2 regions of the Erwinia sp. 009765445 genome follow, and region 2 is predicted to be linked to the other one. Evidence: predicted binding sites of a transcription regulator. Region 2 holds the regulator's gene; the other holds the start of a gene.
What was found. Region 2 encodes LexA, which represses DNA repair genes until DNA is damaged. Its sites were predicted from a motif close to TNCTGTATGTACATACAGNA; they were not measured.

Region 1 (7,092 bases), on a different contig from region 2:
TTTGCCAAAATAGCCGGTGAAATGGTCTCGCTGGAAACCGTCGAACAAATTGCGCTGAAGGCTTCGGCTGAGAAGCAGCATGCTGCTTCAATGAAGCCGGATGGAAATCGCGGGGAAGCGCTGGTGCTGTTTACCACGGACAGTGAGCTGACCCGCGATAAACTACAGCGTGCCGCCCGTGAAATCGGCAGCCCTGAACTGGCAGTACCGCGCGATATTCGTTTCCTGAAACAGCTGCCGCAGCTGGGCAGCGGCAAACCAGATTTTGTGACCCTGAAACAAATGGCTGAGCAACCGGAGAACAATAACAATGAGTAATGCCGCCAGCAATGAAGGGATCATGTCGCGAGGGATGATGGCGGTGATTGCCGCCCAGTTCCTCTCTGCCTTTGGCGATAACGCCCTGCTGTTTGCCACCCTTGCAGTACTTAAGCAGCAGGTGTATCCGGACTGGAGTCAGCCCGTATTGCAGATGGTCTTTGTCGCCACTTACATCATTCTTGCGCCGTTTGTTGGTCAGATAGCGGATAGCTTTGCCAAAGGGCGGGTGATGATGTTCGCTAACGCACTGAAGCTGCTCGGGGCGCTGGTGATCTGCTTTGGCTTCAACCCGTTTATCGGCTACAGCCTGGTCGGTGTGGGGGCTGCAGCCTACTCCCCGGCGAAGTACGGCATTCTGGGAGAGATCTCCGGCGGTGAAACTTTGGTGAAGGCCAATGGCCTGATGGAATCCTCCACTATCGCAGCTATTCTGATTGGCTCTGTCGCCGGTGGGGTGCTGGCTGACTGGAACCTGCTGGCCGCGCTGATTGCCTGCGTACTGGCCTACGGTCTGGCGGTGGCGGCAAATCTGTTGATCCCGAAACTGTCAGCGGCCCGGCCGGGTCAGACCTGGCATCCGGTACAAATGTCCACTACCTTTTTCCGTGCCTGCCGCGTGCTGTGGCGTGACGGCGAAACCCGCTTCTCTCTGGTGGGAACCAGCCTGTTCTGGGGAGCGGGCGTCACGCTGCGTTTCCTGTTGGTGCTGTGGGTGCCGGTGGCGCTGGGCATTACCGACAACAAAACGCCTACGCTACTGAATGCAATGGTAGCGATCGGGATAGTGGTTGGTGCTGGCGCTGCAGCGAAGCTGGTGACGCTGAAAACCATGGGCCGCTGCATGCCTGCTGGCGTGTTGATCGGTGTAGCGGTGGTTTGCTTCTCTCTGCAACATACGGCAGCCGGAGCTTATGGACTGTTGATTGCCATCGGTGCACTGGGCGGTTTCTTTGTGGTGCCGCTTAATGCGCTGCTGCAAATGCGTGGTAAAGAGAGTGTGGGGGCAGGTAATGCAATTGCGGTGCAGAACCTCGGTGAAAACGGCGCAATGCTGCTGATGCTGGGGCTGTATTCACTGGCAATTAAGCTGGGATCGCCGCCGGTGGCTACCGGGGTAGGTTTTGGCGCGCTGTTCGCGCTGGCGATTGCTGTGCTGTGGGGCTGGCAACTGGCTCAGAAACGCACTCGTGTCGCGCGGGGAGAATAACTTCAGATTTTGATGCATCCTGGCGGGGCGAATGAACGCCCCCTGCAATCTACCCACAGGGACGGAATAAATTCCGCCCGCCAGCAAGGCTTTAAGGAGAAGGGAAAGTATAGCGGCGGTGGATCGCCTCCAGCCCCTGCAGGACATCCTCATTCAGCGTCAGATTGTAGCTGTCAATGTTAATCTTCAGCTGTTCCAGCGTGGTGGCGCCCAGCAGGGTACTGGCAACGAAAGGTTGCTGACGCACAAAGGCCAGAGCCATTTGTGACGGATCCAGACCGTGCTGTTTCGCCAGCGCGACGTATTCAGCGATTGCCAGCTGCGCCTGCTCGCTGCTGTAACGGGTGAAGCGGCTGAACAGCGTATTACGAGCCCCTTCCGGTTTTGCCCCGTTAAGGTATTTGCCGCTTAGCGTGCCAAACGCCAGGCTGGAGTAGGCCAGAAGCTCAACACCTTCGTGCTGGCTGATCTCCGCCAGCGCCACTTCAAAGCTGCGGTTCAGCAGGCTGTAGGGGTTCTGGATGCTGACGATGCGCGGCAGCTCATGCTTTTCAGCCAGCTGCAGGTAACGCATCACGCCCCATGGCGTTTCATTCGACACGCCGATATAGCGAATTTTCCCGGCACGAACCTGCTCATTCAGCGCTTCCAGCGTTTCCAGCAGCGTCACGGTCGCCATGCTGTCGCTATATTCATAGTTCAGCTTGCCAAAATAGTTGGCCTGGCGCTGTGGCCAGTGCAGCTGATACAGGTCGAGGTAGTCGGTGTTCAGGCGCTTCAGGTTGGCATCCAGCGCTTCGCGGATATTTTTACGATCGAGAGCCTGACCCGGACGGATTGAGGCATCTGCGCCACGGACTGGACCGGCCACTTTTGAGGCGAGAATGATTTTTTCGCGGTTGCCGCGGGCTTTCAGCCAGCTGCCAATGTACTTTTCGGTTAAACCCTGGGTTTCCGGGCGCGGAGGCACCGGATACATTTCGGCGGTGTCAATAAGGTTGATACCAGCGCTGAGCGCTAAATCTAACTGAGCATGGGCGTCGGCTTCACTGTTTTGCTCACCAAACGTCATGGTGCCCAACCCCAGGCTGCTGACTTCAAGAGTGCTGTGGGGGATACGATGATAGTGCATTTGCCGGCTTCCTTTTTTCATTATTAAAAGGTCTGGAACCTGGCAGCGAACTTCACGCTCAGGTAGCGCTTAACGGCGTGCAGCCAGGTCCGGCATTTGACTATAACCGTCGTGTGCAACAGGGGGAAGAGGGGATTTATCGGGAAATGCGTTGAGGCCACCCGTTTTACGGCAACAGGTGGCAGAAATTTGCGTTAGCGTTCGACAATCGAGGAAACATCGTCGCCGTTAATTTGTAATTCATGACCGGCATTATCGGTATATTTCACCAGCCCGGTCTCTTTATCAATTTCCGGTTTGCCCTGGGTCATGATCATCTTGCCGTCTTTTGTTGCCATCACGTAATCACTGCTGCAGCCGCTGACCAGCGTTGCCAGCACCAGCGCAACCGCGCCAAACATCCACTTCATACTTAGCTCCCTTAGCCTGTCATCTGTCTAACATTATTACGCTCTATAGCACAATGAGGCTATCGTAACACTCCGAAAATGTGCAGCAAGCACGGAGTGTCATTGACTTTTTTCGTAAAGTGATATTACAGGATGACAGGCTGGCCGGGACCCCGGCCAGTATTTATCCGGTATGATTCTTTTTATTTCTGAGTAAATTCAGGCACTCAACAGCCATTGAGAAGAACATGGCGAAATAGATATAGCCTTTCGGAACGTGAATATTGAAGCTTTCCAGAATCAGGGTAAAACCAACCAGAATAAGGAAGGCCAGCGCCAGCATTTTTACCGAAGGATGGCGTTCAACAAATTCGCCAATGCTGCGGGCGGCAAACATCATCACCATTACCGCAATCACCACTGCAGCCATCATAATAATCAGATGGTCAGAAAGGCCCACTGCGGTTATCACTGAATCAAGGCTAAAAATAATATCCAGCAGCATAATCTGCACGATGGCACCGGCAAAGGAGTTAACGTTGGTCGTATGCTCTTCTTCGCTCCCTTCGATCGTTTCGTGGATCTCCTGGCTTGATTTCCACAGCAGGAACAGGCCACCAAAAAGCAGGATAAGATCCCGGGCGGAGAAGCTGTGATCCATCAGTGTGAACAGGGGATGGGTGAGGCGGATCACCCAGGCAATCGAGGCCAGCAAACCCAGACGCATCATCATCGCACCGGCCAGGCCCAGACGGCGTGCGGCATTCTGCTGCTGTTTTGGCAACTTCACCACCACCAGAGACAGGAAAATAATGTTATCAATACCGAGGACGATTTCCAGAATCGTCAGCGTACCCAGCGCCAGCCAGGCATTCGGATCGGCAATCCATTCAAACATATAAGCATCACATCCTAAACGAGAAGTAAACGAAGAGGATACTCAACCCGCCCAGCAGAAGCTATAGCCATGATCCTGGTAAATAGCGGGCATTTATCTGGTTCTGAGGGTTACAGCAGAAAATGGCGAACCAGCAGGGGAGCAGTAAAAGTTTTCTTTAGATAGAACCCGCGAGGCAACGTCATGATCGGCTGACCGTTTTCCCCGATACCCTCGGTCAGCGCCTTACTGTTGGCCGCTTTCGGGCGGATCTGCAGTACTTCACCATGACGGGCAGTAATCCGTTCTACCTGGCCCAGCACAATCATATCCATCAGCTCTTCCCAGTCCTGTCTGAGCTGCGCCTCTTCCTGTTGATCGGGGCTCCACAGCAGTGGAGCCCCGATCCGACGGTCAGCCAGCGGAATGGCACGATCGCCTTCAACCGGAACCCAGAGTACACGAGCCAGCTTATGGCGAACGTGGCTGGTCTGCCACACTACGCCCGTATTGCCAGTGAGGGGAGCCACGCAGACAAATGTGGTCTCCAGCGGTCGGCCCAGTGAATCTACAGGAATGGTTTTCAGCTCCACGCCGATCTCGGCGAAATCCTGCTCCGGCTTGCTGCCCGCGCTGGCACCCAAATAACGTTCAAGCAACATTCCCACCCAACCTTTATCCCGACGCAGGTCGCGGGGGATGGCAATATTCGCTCGCAGCGCCAGTTCGCCCAGCGTGTAGCCAGACAGTAGTCGCGCACGCTCCAGCAGCTGCGCTTCATTTTCCGGCGGAAGGATCGGGATAAAGGGTTGGGTCATGAATAACTCTCTGTTGCCGTTCAAAAAAACACCACTCTTTTTTGCTTTCCCTGCTCTGGCACAGGAGATTGTGTAAAAGTGAAATAATAGCATGATAAATCATGTTTTTTTATTCCTGGATCGGGAGTTTTTCCCAGGCCAGCTTAAGGTTATGCCAGAGTTGTCACTGGCAATGAACAGGATCTTACACCCTGTTATCCACAGAAAAATGGGATAACTCGGCTTTTATGATAATACTGTTTCGATTTACAGCCTTGACGTAGGGGGTTTTATCCATTTTAAACGCTTTTTTGTACATCTTAATGGCATAGCCTGTGGATAAAAACCCCGGTGTTCGATCTTTCACCAGTGCGGAATGGTATGAGTGTGACAGAGGGATGAAAAGGGTTGGTAAGGAGGGGGTATCCGGATAAATCCTAGTTTCCACAGAGGGTTAACCGCCAGGCTCAGATCAGGTTCTGCCAGTGTTCAGAAAGTTTTCCCCATGGGTTAACAGAGTTCTGCACAAAGCTATCCACAGAAAAGGTGAATAAGATCGCCCTGAAACGGCGATTTCTGTTTATAACTTTGCTCAACTCTGTGAGTTATCCCGCATCTGCCGGGTGCTGACGGCGAAAACCAGTGGTTTACCACCTCTAAGGAGTATGAAACAATCAGAACATCCGAGTTTTAGTTTGAGGTAGTCCAGTGATCGATGATGATGGCTACCGCCCGAATGTTGGTATCGTAATTTGTAACAGGCAGGGACAAGTGTTGTGGGCCAGAAGATATGGCCAGCACTCTTGGCAGTTTCCTCAGGGGGGAATTAATCCCGGGGAGACAGCGGAACAGGCGATGTATCGAGAACTTTTCGAGGAAGTCGGTTTGCACCGCAAGGATGTGCGTATTCTTGCCTCTACCCGCAACTGGTTACGCTACAAGTTGCCAAAACGTTTGGTGCGTTGGGACACAAAGCCGGTCTGTATCGGCCAGAAACAGAAGTGGTTTCTTCTGCAATTATTGTGCAATGACGCGGATATCAACATGCAAACCAGCAGTACGCCGGAATTTGACGGCTGGCGCTGGGTCAGCTTCTGGTATCCGGTACGCCAGGTGGTGTCCTTCAAGCGCGACGTTTATCGTCGGGTGATGAAGGAGTTTGCCGGCGTGGTAATGCCGCTGCAGGAGAATGCCGTACAACGAAATGCGCTCTACCGACGGAAGAGAGGTTAAGCCACGTAGATTATGCTCACACAGCTGCGCGAAATAGTTGAAAAAGTGGCCGGGGCACCCAGGCTGACCGAGGCGCTCGATATCCTGGTCAACGAGATCTGCCTGGCGATGGAAACCGAAGTCTGTTCGGTTTATCTCGCCGACCACGATCGCCGCTGCTATTACCTGATGGCGACCCGCGGACTGAAAAAGCCGCGTGGCCGTACCGTCGCGCTGGCCTTCGACGAAGGGATCGTCGGGCTGGTGGGACGGCTGGCTGAGCCAATCAACCTGGCAGATGCGCAGAGTCACCCCAGTTTTAAATACGTTCCTTCGGTCAAAGAAGAGCGCTTCCGTTCGTTCCTGGGCGTGCCGATCATCAGCCGTCGCCAGCTGCTTGGCGTGCTGGTAGTGCAGCAGCGTGAACACCGCCAGTTTGACGAAAGCGAAGAGTCGTTTCTTGTCACGCTCGCCACCCAGATGGCGACAATCCTATCCCAGTCACAGCTTAATGCCCTGTTTGGCCAGTACCGGCAGACCCGCGTTCGCGCGCTGGCGGCTGCTCCGGGCGTTGCTGTTGCCGCAGGGTGGGTCGACACCACCCAGCCTTCGCTGGACAACGTTTTCGCAGCTTCAACGCTGGATACGGCGCGTGAGCGGGAGAGGCTCTCTCTGGCTATGGATGAAGCCTCTGGCGAGTTCCGCCGCTACAGCAAGCGTTTCACTGCCAGCGTCAACAAAGAGAGCGCGGCAATCTTCGATCTTTATTCCCACCTGCTGAGCGATAACCGCCTGAAAAAAGATCTCTATGCCGAGATCGACAAAGGATCGGTAGCCGAGTGGGCGGTTAAAAAGGTGATCGAAAAATTTGCCGCCCAGTTTGCCAGCCTGCAGGACAGTTACCTGCGTGAGCGTTCTGGCGATTTGCGCGTGCTTGGCCAGCGTCTGCTGTTCCACCTTGATGACACCATGCAGGGCACCAATACCTGGCCCGAGCGGTTTGTGCTGGTGGCCGATGAGCTGACGGCTACAACCCTTGCCGAGTTGCCGCACGATCGTCTGGCGGGTGTGGTGGTCAGGGATGGCGCATCTAACTCCCACGCGGCGATCATGGTTCGGGCGATGGGGATCCCGACGGTGATGGGCGCGGATATTCA
Region 2 (7,092 bases):
AGCACCGCGCCAGTGTTGATCATCATAAACATCGGAATGCCAAACAGAATGGTGAAGATCGCGCCGATCAGGAAGATCGGACGGCGGCCCACTTTGTCGCTCAGCGAACCATAGATCAGATGCCTGACCAGGCCAATAGCGGAACCAATCAGCGTTCCCCACAGCACATGTTCTTTCGTGGTGATGCTTGCCAGCACTACATACGACAGCATAATCAGTGGAAGGGCTGGTTTGAAGCCAACGATTTGCTGCCACCGCGACAATATGGCCTGCGCTTCAATCGCAGCTTTATGGCGATTACCGCAGCGGTGGATGGTCTGGGCGTGGTACTGGAATCCAAGCTGCTGGCTGAGCGCGAGCTGCAGCGTGGCACGCTGGTCTGCCCGTTGGTCGACAGTACCCGGGAGATTCACTACATCGGGCACTATCTGGTTTACCCCCGTAATAAGCACCCTCATCCGGCGTTCGAGACTTTCAAAAGCCCGCGGGACTGGCTGCTGGCCGAACTGGGACTGGGTAAAGGGCAGAATTAGCGGTGATGAAGATCACGGTTACCTTCCCAGGTTCAGGCCCATGCCCGAAAAGAGAACGTCGGAAATGTGACCAGATTCACCTCATCCTGTCCCTGTTGAGAGATGGCTCACAGCGGGTTTATATTGTGTTATCCCGCCTGCTGAAGTCCCCTTTCCCAGGTGAGAAAGAACGTTCGTACTCAGTGAGAAAATGATGCTGAAGCAGAAAAAGAAAAGCGAGCGGCTGTCACAGGGGGAATTGGCCTGCTGAAGTGGCTGCGGCCCCGGCAGCAAAAGCAGGCGGTCGATACTGGAACCTGAGCGGTATAACTAGGGGCGGGGGAGCTGAACCAATCCTGATATGTCAGATGAATGTCCAACATTTCAGGACCAGTCCGGCCTTCCCGCCCGCTTACCGTCAGAAGGTAAAGTTCAGCTGGGCAACGGCACCCCAGGTGTTGTCATCTCCCTTCATACCGGCCAGATCCAGATGCACTTTGCCAAACGGTGACAGGCCAAAACCGGCTGTTGCCACGTTAGTATCGGTATTTTTCATGTCCGCACGGTAACCCGCACGCAGCTGCAACCAGCTCAACAGACGGTATTCCGCACCCACGCCAGCATACTGGCTTTCGCCCTGCGTTTTAAAGCGTTTGGTTGGCGTGACGTCCACATCCAGCGCGGCAGTAAAGCGTTCAGTGTGGAACGATACGCCAGGCGTGACGATTGGGCTGATCTGGTAGGTATCTTTGTAGCCACTGATTTCTTTGGTATCGATATCGCGGGAGATAAGGTTCTGCGCGCTTAATCCCAGCGTCCAGTTATCGCCCAAATCGGTTGCTGCACCGGCATCGATGTTGAAGCCGCTGTCGCTGTTTTTATAGCGCCCCTTGGTAAAGTCTGATTTGTCGTAGTTATAAACCGACGCGCTGTAGTTATACAGGTAGGCTTTCTGCAGCTTCGGGGTCACGCCGAATGAAACCGGATGACCGCCGATGTTGAACTCATGCGCGATGGCAATGCCGTAGTCATAGACAATTGCACCACGGCCAAGGCCCGCTGAGGTCAGCTTATTCTGGTCGCCAGGCAGTGGGAAGACGGTGCCGTCCGCCACGCCCTGCAGATAATCGATATCACTCTGGGTCACGTCCGCCGTGACGTGCGCCGTGCCGTAGGCTTTAGTCACGAAGGCAAAGGGCAGAACTGCGTTCGGGACCGTGACGGCAAAGGCTGCGCCCGCCGTGCCGGATGCCTGGTTACCTTTGATGCCGCGCAGCTGACCGGCCAGATCGCCTGCCGCAGACTGAATTTTTGGATAATCAGCAAAGCTAAACGATGAACTGTTGGCAATGTCCTGATAACGATCCACGCTGTCGGTCAGGTCATCGACCTTGTCGATCAGCTTGTTTTTATCCGTCATCTGCACGCCCACCGCTGGCAAAATAATGCTGACATCGTCATCGGGTTTCGCTTTGGTCATCAGCGCCGGGTTAGCCAGCACCGCAGTGCCGTAGGTTGAAGAGGCAACCCCTGTCCCACCCATTGCGTCGTTGCGTGCATCATAATAATTGCCTGCAGCCAGCGCGCTGAGCGGAGCAAGAAATAAGGCGGGGAACAAAACAGGCAGGGAAAACCTGCTTAACTTGCTGAATTTATATGCCATTTTACCTTAAACCCATCCAGAAAGAGGAGAAAGCGCTTATCAAAAGCGTGCACACTGCATCTGACTGCATAATGAACATACAGACGGCAATTCATTGCTGTGAATTAAGGGACAATGCAGGGGCTTTTCTGCTCATTGCTAATTTGTTTATCTGTTATCAGACTAATGTATAAGCCTGTTATCTCGGTTTTTTCTGTACAGAACTGTCTTAAACCCCCTTATCAAGGTAGTCAGTAACATTTCAGGCTGCAACTAACATTAATAGAGTTTTATTGAAATTTTATGGCACAACTAACAGAGTGAAAAAGTTTAATATCACTTCACAATTAACGCTTAATGCAAATACCAGTTATTTTCAGAGCGCATTCAGCCGGTTAAGCCTGATTAATCTGGTCAAAAGGCGCGATGGGGCGGGATTCGGCGTTTTGCAGCGGGCGTGATAACATAACAATCTGATCTGGCCCCGGGGAAAGTTATGAACGTAAGCAGTGCTGAAAAAATCCTGTCGCAGGCTGAGGCGCTCTGTCAGCAGCGCAATGTCCGGCTTACGCCGCAGCGTCTGGAAGTGCTGCGTCTGATGAGCCAGCACCATGGTGCCATCAGCGCCTATGACCTGCTTGACCTGCTGCGGGCCACTGAGCCACAGGCAAAACCGCCAACTATTTACCGTGCGCTGGATTTCCTGCTCGAACAGGGTTTTGTGCATCGTGTCGAGTCAACCAACAGCTATGTGGTCTGCCACCATTTCGAAGAGCCTTCGCACACGTCGGCGATGTTAATCTGCGATCGCTGTGGTGCCGTGGCGGAAAAGCATGCTGATGGCGTTGAAAAAATCTTAAAATCGCTGGCCCTGTCTTCAGGCTTTGCCCTGACCAATAGCGTTATCGAAGCGCATGGATTGTGTCGCGAGTGTGTGGAAGTGGAAGCCTGTACACATCAGGATGCGTGCCAGCATGACCATACCGTCAACACGAAAAAGCGCGGGCGTTAAACATAAATAGAGTGACTGATTGACTCTGGAGAGGAATTTTCGGGGGGAAATAAGGACTGGAAAGGTAAGTGGCACTTTCCGTGTGCCAGAGTAGGAGCATCGTCCTGAAACACTTACTTCATATCAGAGAACAGGTCAGAAGCGGTGGTTATTTTGGCTTTCCCAGTCGCTGACTTCTTTCTCAGCCTGGTCTTTCGCATAGCCATAACGCTCCTGAATTTTACCAACAAGCTGATCTCGTTTGCCTTCAGCGACGGTCATATCGTCATCAGTCAGCTTGCCCCATTTTTCTTTCACTTTACCTTTTAACTGCTTCCAGTTACCGCCGGCTTCGTCTTTATTCATCTTGTCACTCCTCGACCTTAGGTGCTAACAGTTTTAGTGGAATCGTCTCAGCAAAAGCTACAACAGCAATATAAGTCGCTACTTAACAGCTGAACTCACAGATAATAATAGTATATAATGGAGGTTTTGCCTGTCATGGCGAATTTCTGGCCCGAAAAAGGAACAGAAAAGAGATAAGAGATAGCGAAAAGTCAGGGAGATCATGAACTAACGAAGCGGCAAACTTAAGTAACTAAATATGTCAATCAGCGAACCAGCTGCTGTTCTGCCAGTGGCGTCGCCAGATAAACCAGAGGGTCACGCCACGCAACAGCAGGAACACCGTCACAGCCAGCCACAAGCCATGATTGCCCAGCAATGGCACGGTAAACAGCGTCAGCCCGTAGCCCAGTGCTGCAATCACCATGCCGTTGCGCATCTCGCTGGCACGAGTGGCACCAATGAACATCCCATCCAGCAGATAACACCACACGCCGCAGACAGGCAGAACTATCTGCCAGAACAGGTAAGCGTCCGCCTGCTGCCGCAGTTCAGGCAGTGAGGTGAGTAACTCAATAATACAGGGCCCGGAAAAGGCATAGAACAGCGAAAACAGCAGCGCAACCACCCCGGCTTGTCGGCACGCTGCGCGCCAAATCGACAGTAGCTTGCTGCCATCCCGCGCTCCGTATGCTTCACCCGAGCAGGCTTCCACCGCGTAGGCAAAGCCATCCAGCGCATAGGCAGTAAAGGTCAGGAACATCATCAGAACGGCATTCACCGCCACCACCTCAGCGCCAAGGCGTGCGCCAAAGATGGTCAACGAAACAAAGCACAACTGCAGCAGCAGCGAGCGCAGCATAATATCGCGGTTCAGACGCAGCAGCCTGGCAATGTTCCCCTGCCACGCCGTTTTCAGCATCGCCAGGGAAATGCCACGCAGCTTCATCACCCGCCAGACCATCAACAGCCCGATAATCAGCGTGACATATTCGGCAATGGCGGTGGCCGCAGCGGCACCTTCAACGCCCCACTTCAGACCGATCACCAGCCACAGGTCCAGCACGATATTCACCAGGTTGCCGACCACCAGCAGGATCACCGGGGCCCGGGCGTACTGCACGCCAAGCAGCCAGCCCAGCAACACCAGATTTGCCAGCGTGGCCGGGGCACTCAGCCAGCGAATATTCATAAACAACGCGGCCTGATGTAACACCGCAGGGTCGCCACCGACTATCGACAGCGCAAGATGGTTCAGAGGGGATTTCAGCAGGATAAAGGCCAGCCCGGCCAGCAGCGCAATCAGCAGGGGCTGCATCAGGGCCCTTGCCAGCGCGGGTTTGTCGCCTGCGCCAAAGGCCTGTGCGGTCAGCCCGGTGGTACTCATGCGCAGAAACAGCAGCAGCATAAACAGAAAGCTGGTTGCGGTGGTCCCCACCGCCACGCCGCCAAGATAGCTGGGGCTGTCGAGATGACCAATGACGGCGGTATCGACCAGCCCCAACAGCGGAACGCTGACGTTCGACAGGATCATCGGCAGCGCGAGCCGCCAGAGGTGTTTATCTGAAGAGGTCAGAAATCGCACGATAAATAGGGATTACAACCAGTTACCGTTGCGGATCACACCCACAGCCAATCCTTCAATCGACAGCGTCTGCTGACGAAGATCGACCACAATCGGCTGGAATTCGCTGTTTTCTGGCAGCAGCTGCACCACATTGCCCTGCTTCTTCAGGCGCTTCACGGTCACTTCATCATCAATACGTGCCACCACAACCTGGCCATTACGCACGTCCTGGGTTTTATGCACGGCCAGCAGGTCACCATCCATAATGCCGATATCTTTCATCGACATACCGCTGACGCGCAGCAGGAAATCCGCACTGGGTTTGAACAGGCCAGGGTCAACCTGATAGTGGCCTTCGATATGCTGCTCGGCCAGCAGCGGCTCACCGGCGGCGACGCGGCCAATCAGCGGCAGGCCTTCCACTTCTTCTATCATCAGACGGATTCCGCGTGATGCGCCGGAAACGATCTCAATCACCCCTTTACGCGCCAGTGCTTTAAGGTGTTCTTCAGCCGCATTGGGGGAACGGAAGCCAAGCTGCGTAGCGATTTCCGCCCGCGTTGGCGGCATGCCGGTCTGGTTAATATGGTCGCGTATCAGCTCATAAACCTGTTGCTGCCTTGCCGTTAATGCTTTCATCCCGCCCCCTGGTTGTTTATACAGTCGACTGTGAGTATATACAGGTATTTACGCGATGAAAACCTAAACATGGAGAAAAAACACTGAACCCGTCAGATTGAGCAAACCTTAGCCCAGATGCGCAAACAGGAGCGTTATCCAGGTAAATAGCGCCAGCAAAATAGCCAGCAGCACGGCGGCGGACCCCATATCCTTCGCCCGGCCAGATAAAGGATGAAAATCGCTGCCGATACGATCGACTACCGCTTCAATCGCGCTGTTGATGATCTCAATGATGATCACCAGCACCACAGAGCCAATCAGCAGCACGCGCGTGATCGCATCCACATCCAGCCAACAGGCCACCACAATCGCGACAATCACCGCAATCGCTTCCTGGCGGAAGGCCGCTTCGTTGTGCCAGGCGGCACGCAGGCCTTTCCATGAGTAGCCTGCGGCTTTTATGATTCGGGTCAATCCGGTGACGTTATTTGCCATAATGAGGGAACCCTTTGTGATCTTTAACGTCAATGTGTGAGTGGCGCACATTTTGCAACACCACAGATCTCGCAAGCGCTTTCTGGTATGCTTGCCGCGCTTTGCTAACAAGAGGCTTCATGTTGTCTATGTCAGGTTGGCGTAATTTATATTATAACTTATTGAATTTACCGGTTAAACTCCTGGTAAAAAGTAAAGCGATTCCTGCCGAGCCGGTCGCTGAGCTGGGGCTCGATACATCGCGCCCTATTATGTATGTGCTGCCGTACGATTCAAAGGCCGATCTTCTGGCGCTGCGAGAACAGTGTCGCAAACAGGATCTCCCCGATCCTCTCGATCCGCTGGAAATTGACGGTACCGTACTGCCACGCCATGTATTTATCCATGATGGCCCCCGCGTGTTCCCCTATTTCATGCCGAACGTGGAATCAGTAAAGCTGTTTCACGAGTATCTGGATCTGCACCGCAGTAACCCGCTGCTTGATGTGCAAATGGTGCCGGTATCGGTGATGTTTGGCCGCGCACCAGGCCGTGAAGTGCAGGGCGACGATCAGCCTCATCTGCGGGTGCTGAACGGTGTGCAGAAGTTCTTCGCCGTACTGTGGCTGGGCCGCGACAGCTTCGTGCGTTTTTCGCCGATTGTTTCGCTGCGCCGCATGGCTACTGAACACGGTACGGACAAAACCATTGCCCAGAAGCTGGCAAGAGTGGCCAGAATGCACTTTGCCCGCCAGCGTCTGGCCGCAATTGGCCCTCGTCTGCCGGTGCGTCAGGATCTGTTCAATAAGCTGCTGCAGTCCAAAGCTATCGCCAAGGCGGTAGAAGATGAGGCGCGCAGCAAGAAAATTTCCCATGAAAAAGCTCAGCAGAACGCCGTCGAGCTGATGGAAGAGATTGCCGCAGACTTCTCCTATGAAGC

Region 1: a site for LexA is predicted at 4,979-4,998, ahead of mutH (DNA mismatch repair endonuclease MutH). Genes of this name have one in related genera too.

Annotation. Positions count from the first base shown of each region.
Region 1 covers NZ_JBYUWC010000004.1:215,683-222,774, forward strand. Annotated here, with positions in the region: gene aas (bifunctional acyl-ACP--phospholipid O-acyltransferase/long-chain-fatty-acid--ACP ligase) at 1-318, shown strand, start outside; gene lplT (lysophospholipid transporter LplT) at 311-1,528, shown strand; gene AC3Y5R_RS05790 (NADP(H)-dependent aldo-keto reductase) at 1,620-2,660, opposite strand; gene AC3Y5R_RS05795 (YgdI/YgdR family lipoprotein) at 2,855-3,070, opposite strand; gene AC3Y5R_RS05800 (TerC family protein) at 3,234-3,947, opposite strand; gene mutH (DNA mismatch repair endonuclease MutH) at 4,058-4,744, opposite strand; gene rppH (RNA pyrophosphohydrolase) at 5,432-5,956, shown strand; gene ptsP (phosphoenolpyruvate--protein phosphotransferase) at 5,969-7,092, shown strand, end outside.
Region 2 covers NZ_JBYUWC010000025.1:37,272-44,363, reverse strand. Annotated here, with positions in the region: gene AC3Y5R_RS21880 (MFS transporter) at 1-263, opposite strand, end outside; gene AC3Y5R_RS21875 (LysR substrate-binding domain-containing protein) at 246-533, shown strand; gene AC3Y5R_RS21870 (conjugal transfer protein TraF) at 931-2,175, opposite strand; gene zur (zinc uptake transcriptional repressor Zur) at 2,651-3,166, shown strand; gene AC3Y5R_RS21860 (CsbD family protein) at 3,302-3,511, opposite strand; gene dinF (MATE family efflux transporter DinF) at 3,753-5,075, opposite strand; gene lexA (transcriptional repressor LexA) at 5,088-5,696, opposite strand; gene AC3Y5R_RS21845 (diacylglycerol kinase) at 5,805-6,173, opposite strand; gene plsB (glycerol-3-phosphate 1-O-acyltransferase PlsB) at 6,302-7,092, shown strand, end outside.